DNA from 4 places in the Pseudarthrobacter sp. R1 genome. Region 3 is predicted to be linked to each of the others. Evidence: riboswitches for the same ligand, from Rfam matches in the RefSeq annotation. Region 3 holds a riboswitch; each other region holds the start of a gene.
What was found. Region 3 has a riboswitch for S-adenosylmethionine ahead of M8J71_RS03480 (DUF1737 domain-containing protein). Riboswitches for the same ligand answer to the same signal wherever they lie in the genome.

Region 1 (2,192 bases), on a different contig from region 3:
TCCGCAAGGGGGAGGTCCGTGGTGTGCGGGCCGTGCCAGGAGCCCCAGCAGAGGTGGAACCGGACCTGCTCCTCGGGAAGGCCGCGGAGGGCGTAGTTCAGGGCTTCCACGCGGATCTGCGTGAACTTCAGGTAGTCGGCCACACTCGGCTCGGGGCTGATCTGGTCCCAGTTCTCGGCGATGGAGGGATCGTCGATCTGGAGGATCAGGCCGGCGTCGATGATGGCCTTGTACTCTTCACGGAGCGCATCGGCGCAGGCGTAGATGTATTCCTCCTCCGTGGCGTAGTACTCATTGGTGATACGTGAGGCGCTGCCGGGGGAGAGTGCCGCAACAAACCCTTCCTTCAGTCCGGCGGCGGCCAGGCCTGCCTTCAGGTTTGCGACGTCGGAGGCGACGGCGTCCTGGCCGGTGTAGACGAGCGGTCCAGTGACCTTGGGGAACGGCTTGGGGCCACCGGTGAAGATGCCGCTGGTGGGATCGTTGTAGGCCTCTGCAAAGTCGGTGCGGTCGCGGCGGTGGATGAAGCCGGTGAGCTGGACGTTGCCAGGGGTGGATTCTTTCGGTTCAACCGCCCACTTGGCGTCGTTGTCCAGTTCCAGCCCGCCCATGCGCGCGAACGAGTAGGACCACCATGCGCCATAGTCCACAGCGGCGGACATCGCGTGCCCGTATTCGCCGTCGTTGGGAATGTCGATGCCCAGGCTTTGCTGGCGCTGGACCAGGTCCACCACGGAGGCGGCAAGGAGTTCGTTGTAGCCGTCAACATCGGCAGGGTTCTCTTCGCGGGCGGCGTTGGCTGCGATCAGTTCAGGGGTGCGCGGCAACGATCCGGCGTGGGTGGCGCGGATGTGGTCTGTGTTCAGGGACATGCTGGATTTCCTTTCCATCGGTCCTGGCAGTAGCACCTTCGCAGGCAGGACGTACCTGCACTATGTGGGGTTGCTGCGGCGTCATCGATCCAGGTCTCTCGGCCGCTCCGGATGGGTACTCTCACTTAAATGCACCGGTACGCCCGGGAGCAAATCCGCTGTCGGATTATGTCGGCGGGGAAACGAGGGGCGGAGCTTTCAAACGTACCTGGACGGCTACGCCCTGGGGCTCCGGAGCAACGGATAATTGATCAAGCAGACGGTCACCACCCTTACCGCAACCGCCCGCAGCAATCGCTGACGGATCAATTGCCGACGCCGACACCTCCTTCTGGGACAGCCTCGCCACCCAGACCTCCCGCCCGGGCGAGGAAGCTGACGACGAGTAGCATCACCGCTGACAGTCCGCCGCGGTCCTTTGCCGCGCAGGAGTCCTTTACCCTGCAAGAAGGACCGCGGCGGCCCAACGAGTGGACAAAGTCGCTCATCGGCTAAACTTGGGTGGTAAGAGCCCCGGAACTCTTGCGTCGCTGTGCCGCCCGCGGACCAGCGAAGGCCGGTCCATTCGGGGCATTCTCATGAACGGCGCTGCACCAGGCCGCCACGTTGTGGCATGGCACGGGCAGCCCGAACGAATGGGGGAGGATCCCATGCCAGCAATTGTGATCGTAGGAGCCCAGTGGGGCGACGAAGGAAAAGGCAAGGCGACCGACCTGCTGGGCGGCCGCGTTGACTACGTCGTCAAACCCAACGGCGGAAACAACGCCGGGCACACCGTCGTCGTAGGCGGTGAAAAATACGAACTCAAGCTGCTTCCGGCAGGCATCCTCAGCCCCAACGCGGTACCCATCATCGGCAACGGCTGCGTTGTTAACCTCGAGGCACTCTTCCAGGAAATCGAAGGCCTCCAGGCCCGCGGCGCCGACACTTCAAAGCTTCGCGTCTCCGCGAACGCACACCTTGTTGCTCCCTACCACCAGGTGCTGGACAAGGTGACGGAGCGCTTCCTCGGCAGCCGCGCCATCGGGACCACGGGCCGCGGCATCGGCCCCGCCTACATGGACAAGGTGGCCCGCCTGGGCATCCGGGTCCAGGACGTGTTTGACGAGTCAATCCTCCGCCAGAAGGTGGAAGGTTCGCTGCGCCAGAAGAATGAACTCCTGGTCAAGGTCTACAACCGCCGTGGCGTGCTCGTGGATGAGATCGTGGAGTACTTCCTCTCCTTCGCCGACCGGCTCCGCCCGCTGGTCATCGACAGCACCTTGGTCCTCAACTCTGCCCTGGACGAGGGCAAGGTGGTCCTGATGGAAGGCGGCCAGG
Region 2 (2,192 bases), on a different contig from region 3:
GACTGCCCGGGCCTATGAAGGAGGATCAGATCGTGACAGCTCCGCTGGAGGTCTCGAATGTCACCGAAAGGATTCCGGGGGTCCCGTGTGGTGCCACCCATTCCACGGCAACGTCTTCGAGCGGCTTCTCCACCGGCTCGCCCAGCCACTCGGTAACCCGTGCTGCCGAGCCTGCAATGGTCAGACAGCTCATCTTAACGTTGCTCTCATAGGCGTTGGACGGGTGCAGCGACGGGTCGCCCTCCCACTTGAGCATGTACGGAACCTGCGGGTCGGCAATCAACCCCAGGATACCGATCTGCTTCCAAACCAGTTCGCGGCCGTCAGGAAACTTGCGGTTTCCGTTGACAGCGGCGCGTCCGAGCCGTTCTTCAAAGGGAACGAGGTCGTCAACCTCCACGCACCAGCCCATCCAACCGCCCCCGGCTGCAGACCGTGCACGCACTGCCTGGCCGAAGGGAGCCTTGTCCGAGGCGGGGTGGTCCAGGACCTCGACGACTTCGAGGTACTTGTGCCCGGCGAGCGGGATGATCATATTCCGGGTCCCGAACCGCGGGTGTATTCCACCCTTCACTGCCTCAACGCCGAGGGCAGAGGAAATACGTTCGGTGGTGGCAGCCAGGCCATCGTGTTCACAGGCGTAAGAGACGTGATCCATGCGCATGGCAACATCTTGGCACTTTGTGATCGGGCTCTCAGCTAAGGGTAGCCTTACTGGGATTTCAGTTCCGAAACGGCATCAATCCAAGGCCCCGCTGCCGGCAGTCAAGAGGACTATGTTCGTCATAATCCTGTCAACCACTGCGTCCTGTTCCTACACTGAGCTCAGGTCATGAGCGCCAGCGCCAAGCCCCGGCTCGCTGGCCGGCAACCCTCCATCCGCGGTGGGGTGCCCCGGGTGAGGACCTGGCTGTCCGGCAACGGCTGGATGGCAAGCGCGGCCCGCGGTGCTTCGAGCATGCCGGGCCCAAGTCAAAGGAGCCTTAATTGTCCAACGGATGGTCTTTCGAAACCCGCCAGATCCACGCAGGGCAGGAGCCAGACGCTGCCACGGGTGCCCGTGCCCTCCCCATTTACCAAACCACGTCCTTTGTGTTTCCCAGCGCCGAGAGCGCAGCGAACCGCTTTGCCCTTGCTGAACTGGCGCCCATCTACACCAGGATCGGCAACCCCACACAGGAAGCCGTGGAACAGCGGATCGCAAGCCTCGAAGGCGGTCTTGGAGCCCTGCTGCTCAGCTCCGGCCAGGCCGCTGAAACTTTCGCGGTCCTGAACATCGCCGAGTCGGGGGACCATATCGTTGCCAGCCCCAGCCTGTACGGCGGCACCTACAACCTCTTCGCCCACACGCTGAAGAAGTTCGGCATCTCCGTCACGTTTGTGGCGGACCCGGACAACCTGGACCAGTGGCGTGCCGCAGTGCAGCCCAACACCAAGCTGTTCTTTGGCGAGGTGGTCTCCAACCCGCGGCAGGACGTCCTGGACATCGAAGGCGTGTCCCAGGTTGCGCACGAGGCCGGGGTTCCCCTGATTGTGGACAACACCCTGTCCACCCCGTACCTGATCCGCCCGCTGGAATGGGGTGCGGACGTCGTGGTGCACTCGGCCACCAAATACCTGGGCGGCCATGGTTCTGCCATTGCGGGCGTGATCGTGGACTCAGGAAAGTTCGACTTCGCCAAGGACCCCGCCAAATTCCCCGGCTTCAACACCCCGGACCCCACCTACAACGGGCTGGTTTACGCCCGGGACCTTGGCGCCGAAGGTGCCCTGGGTGCCAACCTGTCCTACATCCTGAAGGCCCGGGTGCAGCTGCTGCGCGACCTTGGCTCGGCAGTGTCGCCCTTCAACGCCTTCCTTATCGCCCAGGGACTGGAGACGCTGAGCCTGAGGGTGGAACGGCACGTGGCCAATGCCCTGGAAGTTGCCCGATGGCTGGAAGCGCGTGACGACGTCGAATCCGTCGCCTACGCCGGGCTGCCGTCCAGCCCCTGGTACGAGCGCGGACGCAAGTACGGCCCCAAGGGCACCGGCGCCATTGTGTCGTTCAACCTCGCCGGCGGCGCGGAGGCGGGCAAGCGCTTTGTGGACGCGCTGGAGCTGCACTCCCACGTGGCAAACATCGGTGACGTCCGTTCCCTGGTGATCCACCCAGCGTCGACCACCCACAGCCAGCTCTCACCGGAGCAGCA
Region 3 (2,192 bases):
TCCACCGCATCGTCCCCGGGATAGTAGGGTTCGTAGGCCGCGTCCGAGCCGTTCCAGACGCCGTCGCCGTTACTATCTAGCAGCGCGAACCCATCGCTTCCCTGTGCAGGCGCATTCCGGTTCCGGTCGAACGGATAATCCGTGCCCAGGTACGGTTCCCAGACCATCACAGTGCCCCCGCCGCCGTCGACCTCCCGGAACGCCGCCGTCACGGTCTGGAATGCTGCGCGGTAGGCAGCCGGCTGCTGGCCCCACTCAACCCAGCTCGCATTCATGTCCGGGGCAAACCGGACCAGCAGCTGCCCTTTGAAACTGGACGCAAGCTCCAACACCCGTTCGGCGAAGGGCCTCGCAGCGGCGGCGTCGATCTGGTCCAGCGGCATCGTGGGCTTCACGGTGAGCATCGCGTGGGCACCCTGCAGGGAGGACTGTTCCAGGAATCCCTCGATGTCGTTTTGCTCTGATGAGCGGTAGGGAAACGCTATGTCGTGGCCCAAAATGGCCGGCGAGGCACCCAGCCGGTCGGTGAAACCGGCGGCGGAGTCCTCACCCCATTCAAGGACGGCGCCCAGCAGCGGCTTTCCCTCTTCCGGGAAACTCCGCGCGGCCTGGGCCGACCCTGCAGGCAGCACCACAGCCACGAGGGCAATCAGCAGTGTGGCAAGGAGCGCCCCAACCACGCGCAGTTGGGGTACCCCGTAAAGGCCGGCAGGGTGCTGTGGCCCGGCAGATCGCGTGCTGATGGGGACCCCCGGTGCTGGTTCTGATGATGGGGCACTGCCCCGTAAGAAACTGTATCTGGCGGTGCGTCCGCAAAAGGCCAGAAAACGCCAACCACCTGCGGTGATGCCGCTGCCGTCGGTTTCTCCGGCGTCATGGAAACCGCTGCCTGCTGCACGGTGCCCCGTTCAGTTACGGAACATGACGACGGCGGCCGTGCGGCCCTGCGCGCCAAGTGTTACGTTTCTGGGGAGTAATGAGTACCGGCACCAAGCCCTGACTGGCCGGTCGGCAACCCTCCTTTCGCGGCGGGGTGCCTCAGGTGAATACTCGGCATATCGACCGATTCGAGTTGCAAGCGTGAGAGAAGGAGATCCGTCGTGTCCGACGCACCTGCCCCTGAAGAAAGACTTTCCTACCGGCTTGTCACCGGACCGGATGACAGGTCCTTTTGCGAACGGATTTCCGCTGCCTTGGCCGAAGGCTAGTTCCTCCACGGCAGCCCGGCTGCAACGTCCAACGGCGGCCAGGTGATCGTGGCGCAGGCATTGGTCCTGCCGGCGGCCATCGCTTCCGCCGACGCCGCCGTCGCCACCGCAGTGGATAACCTCGAATCCGCAGGCGAAGACCTCGAGTTCGACGGCGAGGGCCACGCATGAGCTACGCCGGAGACCTGACGCCCCAGGAGGCGTGGGAAAAGCTGGAGCAGGGAGCCATCCTGGTGGATGTCCGCACTGAGGGCGAGTGGGCCCATATCGGCATCCCCGACACAAAGGCCACCGACAACGATCCGCTGTTCATCCAGTGGACGTTCCCCGGCGGCATTCCCAACCCTGATTTCATTAGCTCCCTGAGCCAGCAGGCGCCAGAGGATCCGTCTACCGAACTGGTATTCCTGTGCCGCTCCGGGCAGCGTTCCATCGCGGCCGCCATTGCCGCCACCCAGGCCGGCTACACCTCCTACAACGTGCTGGAGGGCTTTGAAGGCGAGCCGGACCGTTACGGCGAACGCACCGTCAACGGCTGGAAGAACCGCGGACTGCCCACCAACCTCGGAAAGAATTAAGTGACCTTCAACGAAGACGCCGCCGGCTGGAGCCCCGACACCCAGGCCGTGCGCGGCGGGCTGGACCGCACCAACTTCCAGGAAACCAGCGAGGCTGTATTCCTGAACTCCGGGTTCGTGTATGAATCCGCCGCCGCTGCCGAACGCGCCTTCACGGGCGAGGACGAGCGCTTTGTGTACTCCCGCTATGGCAATCCCTCGGTTGCCACCTTCCAGGAGCGCCTCCGCCTCCTTGAGGGAACCGAGGCGTGCTTTGCGACGGCGTCCGGCATGTCCGCCGTCTTTACCGCCCTGGGTGCGTTGCTGGCTGCCGGCGACCGCGTGGTGGCTGCCCGCTCGCTTTTCGGTTCCTGCTTCGTGATCCTGAATGAGATCCTGCCGCGGTGGGGTGTGGAGACGGTGTTCG
Region 4 (2,192 bases), on a different contig from region 3:
GTTCTGCAGGCCTTCCACCAGGAAGGATCGGATGGCCGATTCGTGGGCGTGCCACTGCTCCTGGTCCAGGCCGGCGATCACCTGTGTGGCGCGGGCCAGCGTAGCTGCGCCAAGGACGTTCGGCGAGCCGGCCTCATGGCGGGCAGGGCCGGTGGCCCAGCTGACGCCGTCGAGCCTGGCTTCCTTGACGGCGCCGCCGCCTGCGAGGTGGGGCGTTCCGGCGTCGAGCCAGTCGGCGCGTCCCACCAGTACACCGGTACCAAACGGCGCGTAAAGCTTGTGGCCGGAGAAGGCGAGGTAGTCGACGCCGTCCGCGGCGATGTTCACGCGGCGGTGCGGCGCAAGCTGGGCCGCGTCAACCACAATCCGTGCGCCGTGTTCGTGGGCGAGCGCGGCGAGGGCCCGGATGGGAAGAATCTCACCGGTGACGTTGGAGGCGCCGGTGACGGCGAGCAGGCTCACGCCGCCCTGCTCCAGCTCGTCGCGCACGGACTCGATGGTCCCGGCGATGGTGTCAGCGGCAACGATGCTCCGGTGGGGGACACCCTGCCACGGCAGCAGGTTCGCGTGGTGTTCGATGTCCAGGTATAGGACGTCGCCGTCCGGACGTCCGTCCGTCGCGGGCAGGCAGCCCGCCAGCAGGTTGAGGGAATCGGTGGTGTTGCGGGTGAATATCACCGAGTCGTCAGGGCGGCCGCCCACAAAGTCCCGGACAATGCTGCGGGCGTTCTCGTAGACGGACGTGCTGATCTGGGACGCGTAGCCGGCGCCGCGGTGGACGCTCGCGTAGAAGGGCAGGATCTCGTTGAGGTAGGCCGAGACCACGGAGAGGGCTGGAGCCGAGGCACCATAGTCGAGGTTTGCGTACCGGACGTGGCCGCCGGAGATCAGGGGCGCCTGGATTTCCGCGCCTGTGACGGCAGCAAGGGGACGGCCGGCAACAGTACGGCGGGCATCAAAAAGGGCAGCAGCTTCAGCCTGGATGGGCTGGGCGGCGGCGTTGGGGGAGACGGTGGCAGTTGTCACAGAGACCTCACTTCGAAAAGGACTCCCTGCTCCGGGAATCCGCGCTTGCCGCATCCGTTCCGGACCGGCCTGGTCGTCACCCGGGGCACCCCACCGCGGTTGGAGGGTTGCCGGCCAGCAAACCGGGGTTTCGCGCTGGCACTCGTGACCTGGTTAAGAGCGTAGGACATGGGGCAGGAAGGTTCGAAGCCGGCACAAATGTTAAGCACTTTGTTACGCCTGCTGAAAAGTGCTGCTTTGGCCGAAGAAACGACGGCGGGCGCCCCCCTTTTGGGGGGGCCCCCCCCCGTTCTTTTGTGTAGGGGCCTCGAGGAAGGCGGGCCGGGCGGGGGGTGGGCCGCGGGGGACCCCCGGGGGGCGGAAGGGGGTGGGGGGGGGGGGGGTGGGCGCCGACGGGCCCGCCCCGCCCTCGCCTCCTTTTATAACCCCCGAGCCCCCAGACCACGCACGGAACTGTCGTGCGGGATGTGGGAGTCGATGGGCGTGCCGACGCGCTCGTAGTAGGCCTCGGCGCCGCCGGGCGTCATCCAGTTGAGGAAGCGCGTGTAGTGGCTGGCCATGCGGTAGGCGTGGGGCGTGTTGGGCGGGGGGACCCCGGAGTCACCGGGGGGGAGGGTACGGCGTTGCCGGGGGGGGGGTGCGGGCGGCGAGCACCCAGCGGGTTGCCGCGGGACCCCGTGTCGTGGTGGTAAGCGGGGACAGGGGGGCGGAGAGTGCGAAAGCGCAGACAAATTGTTTCTGCTTTTTGTCACCCTTTAAAAAAGCTTGCGTTGGGCCGAAAAACGCGGGGGGGGGCTCCTTTTTGGGGGGCCCCCCGCCGCTGATTCTTCGGTGAAGGACCCTAGGGAAGGTCGTCCAGGTCGGGGTTCAGCCTGCGGAGCACCTCGGAGTGCAGGATGGAGTTGGTGGCCAGTGCGTTGCCGCCGAACGGCCCGTCCTCTCCTTCGAGGGAGGTGAAGCGGCCACCCGCTTCAACGACGATCGGCACGAGTGCCGCCATGTCGTAAAGGTTGAGCTCGGGTTCGCAGGCGATGTCCACGGCGCCTTCAGCCACCATGCAGTAGGACCAGAAATCGCCGAAAGCCCGGGTCCGCCACACGTCCTCGGTGAGGCCCAGGAAGTTGTCCAGGTTCCCGCGTTCCTTCCACCCGCCCAGGCTGGAATAG

Region 1: linked by a shared signal. The riboswitch ahead of M8J71_RS19755 (cobalamin-independent methionine synthase II family protein) and the one ahead of M8J71_RS03480 (DUF1737 domain-containing protein) in region 3 are both predicted to bind S-adenosylmethionine.
Region 2: linked by a shared signal. The riboswitch ahead of M8J71_RS05290 (bifunctional o-acetylhomoserine/o-acetylserine sulfhydrylase) and the one ahead of M8J71_RS03480 (DUF1737 domain-containing protein) in region 3 are both predicted to bind S-adenosylmethionine.
Region 4: linked by a shared signal. The riboswitch ahead of M8J71_RS14480 (aminotransferase class V-fold PLP-dependent enzyme) and the one ahead of M8J71_RS03480 (DUF1737 domain-containing protein) in region 3 are both predicted to bind S-adenosylmethionine.

What each region holds. Positions count from the first base shown of each region.
Region 1 covers NZ_JAMKFI010000009.1:521,579-523,770, forward strand. Annotated here, with positions in the region: gene M8J71_RS19755 (cobalamin-independent methionine synthase II family protein) at 1-872, opposite strand, end outside; SAM riboswitch class I at 884-990, opposite strand; partial or broken gene M8J71_RS19760 (carboxypeptidase) at 1,078-1,261, shown strand; gene M8J71_RS19765 (adenylosuccinate synthase) at 1,523-2,192, shown strand, end outside.
Region 2 covers NZ_JAMKFI010000005.1:242,642-244,833, forward strand. Annotated here, with positions in the region: gene M8J71_RS05285 (VOC family protein) at 26-664, opposite strand; SAM riboswitch class IV at 829-944, shown strand; gene M8J71_RS05290 (bifunctional o-acetylhomoserine/o-acetylserine sulfhydrylase) at 988-2,192, shown strand, end outside.
Region 3 covers NZ_JAMKFI010000004.1:83,305-85,496, reverse strand. Annotated here, with positions in the region: gene opgC (OpgC domain-containing protein) at 1-680, opposite strand, end outside; SAM riboswitch class IV at 973-1,087, shown strand; partial or broken gene M8J71_RS03480 (DUF1737 domain-containing protein) at 1,101-1,379, shown strand; gene M8J71_RS03475 (rhodanese-like domain-containing protein) at 1,376-1,786, shown strand; gene M8J71_RS03470 (O-succinylhomoserine sulfhydrylase) at 1,787-2,192, shown strand, end outside.
Region 4 covers NZ_JAMKFI010000008.1:788,322-790,513, forward strand. Annotated here, with positions in the region: gene M8J71_RS14480 (aminotransferase class V-fold PLP-dependent enzyme) at 1-1,026, opposite strand, end outside; SAM riboswitch class IV at 1,063-1,176, opposite strand; gene hisN (histidinol-phosphatase) at 1,868-2,192, opposite strand, start outside.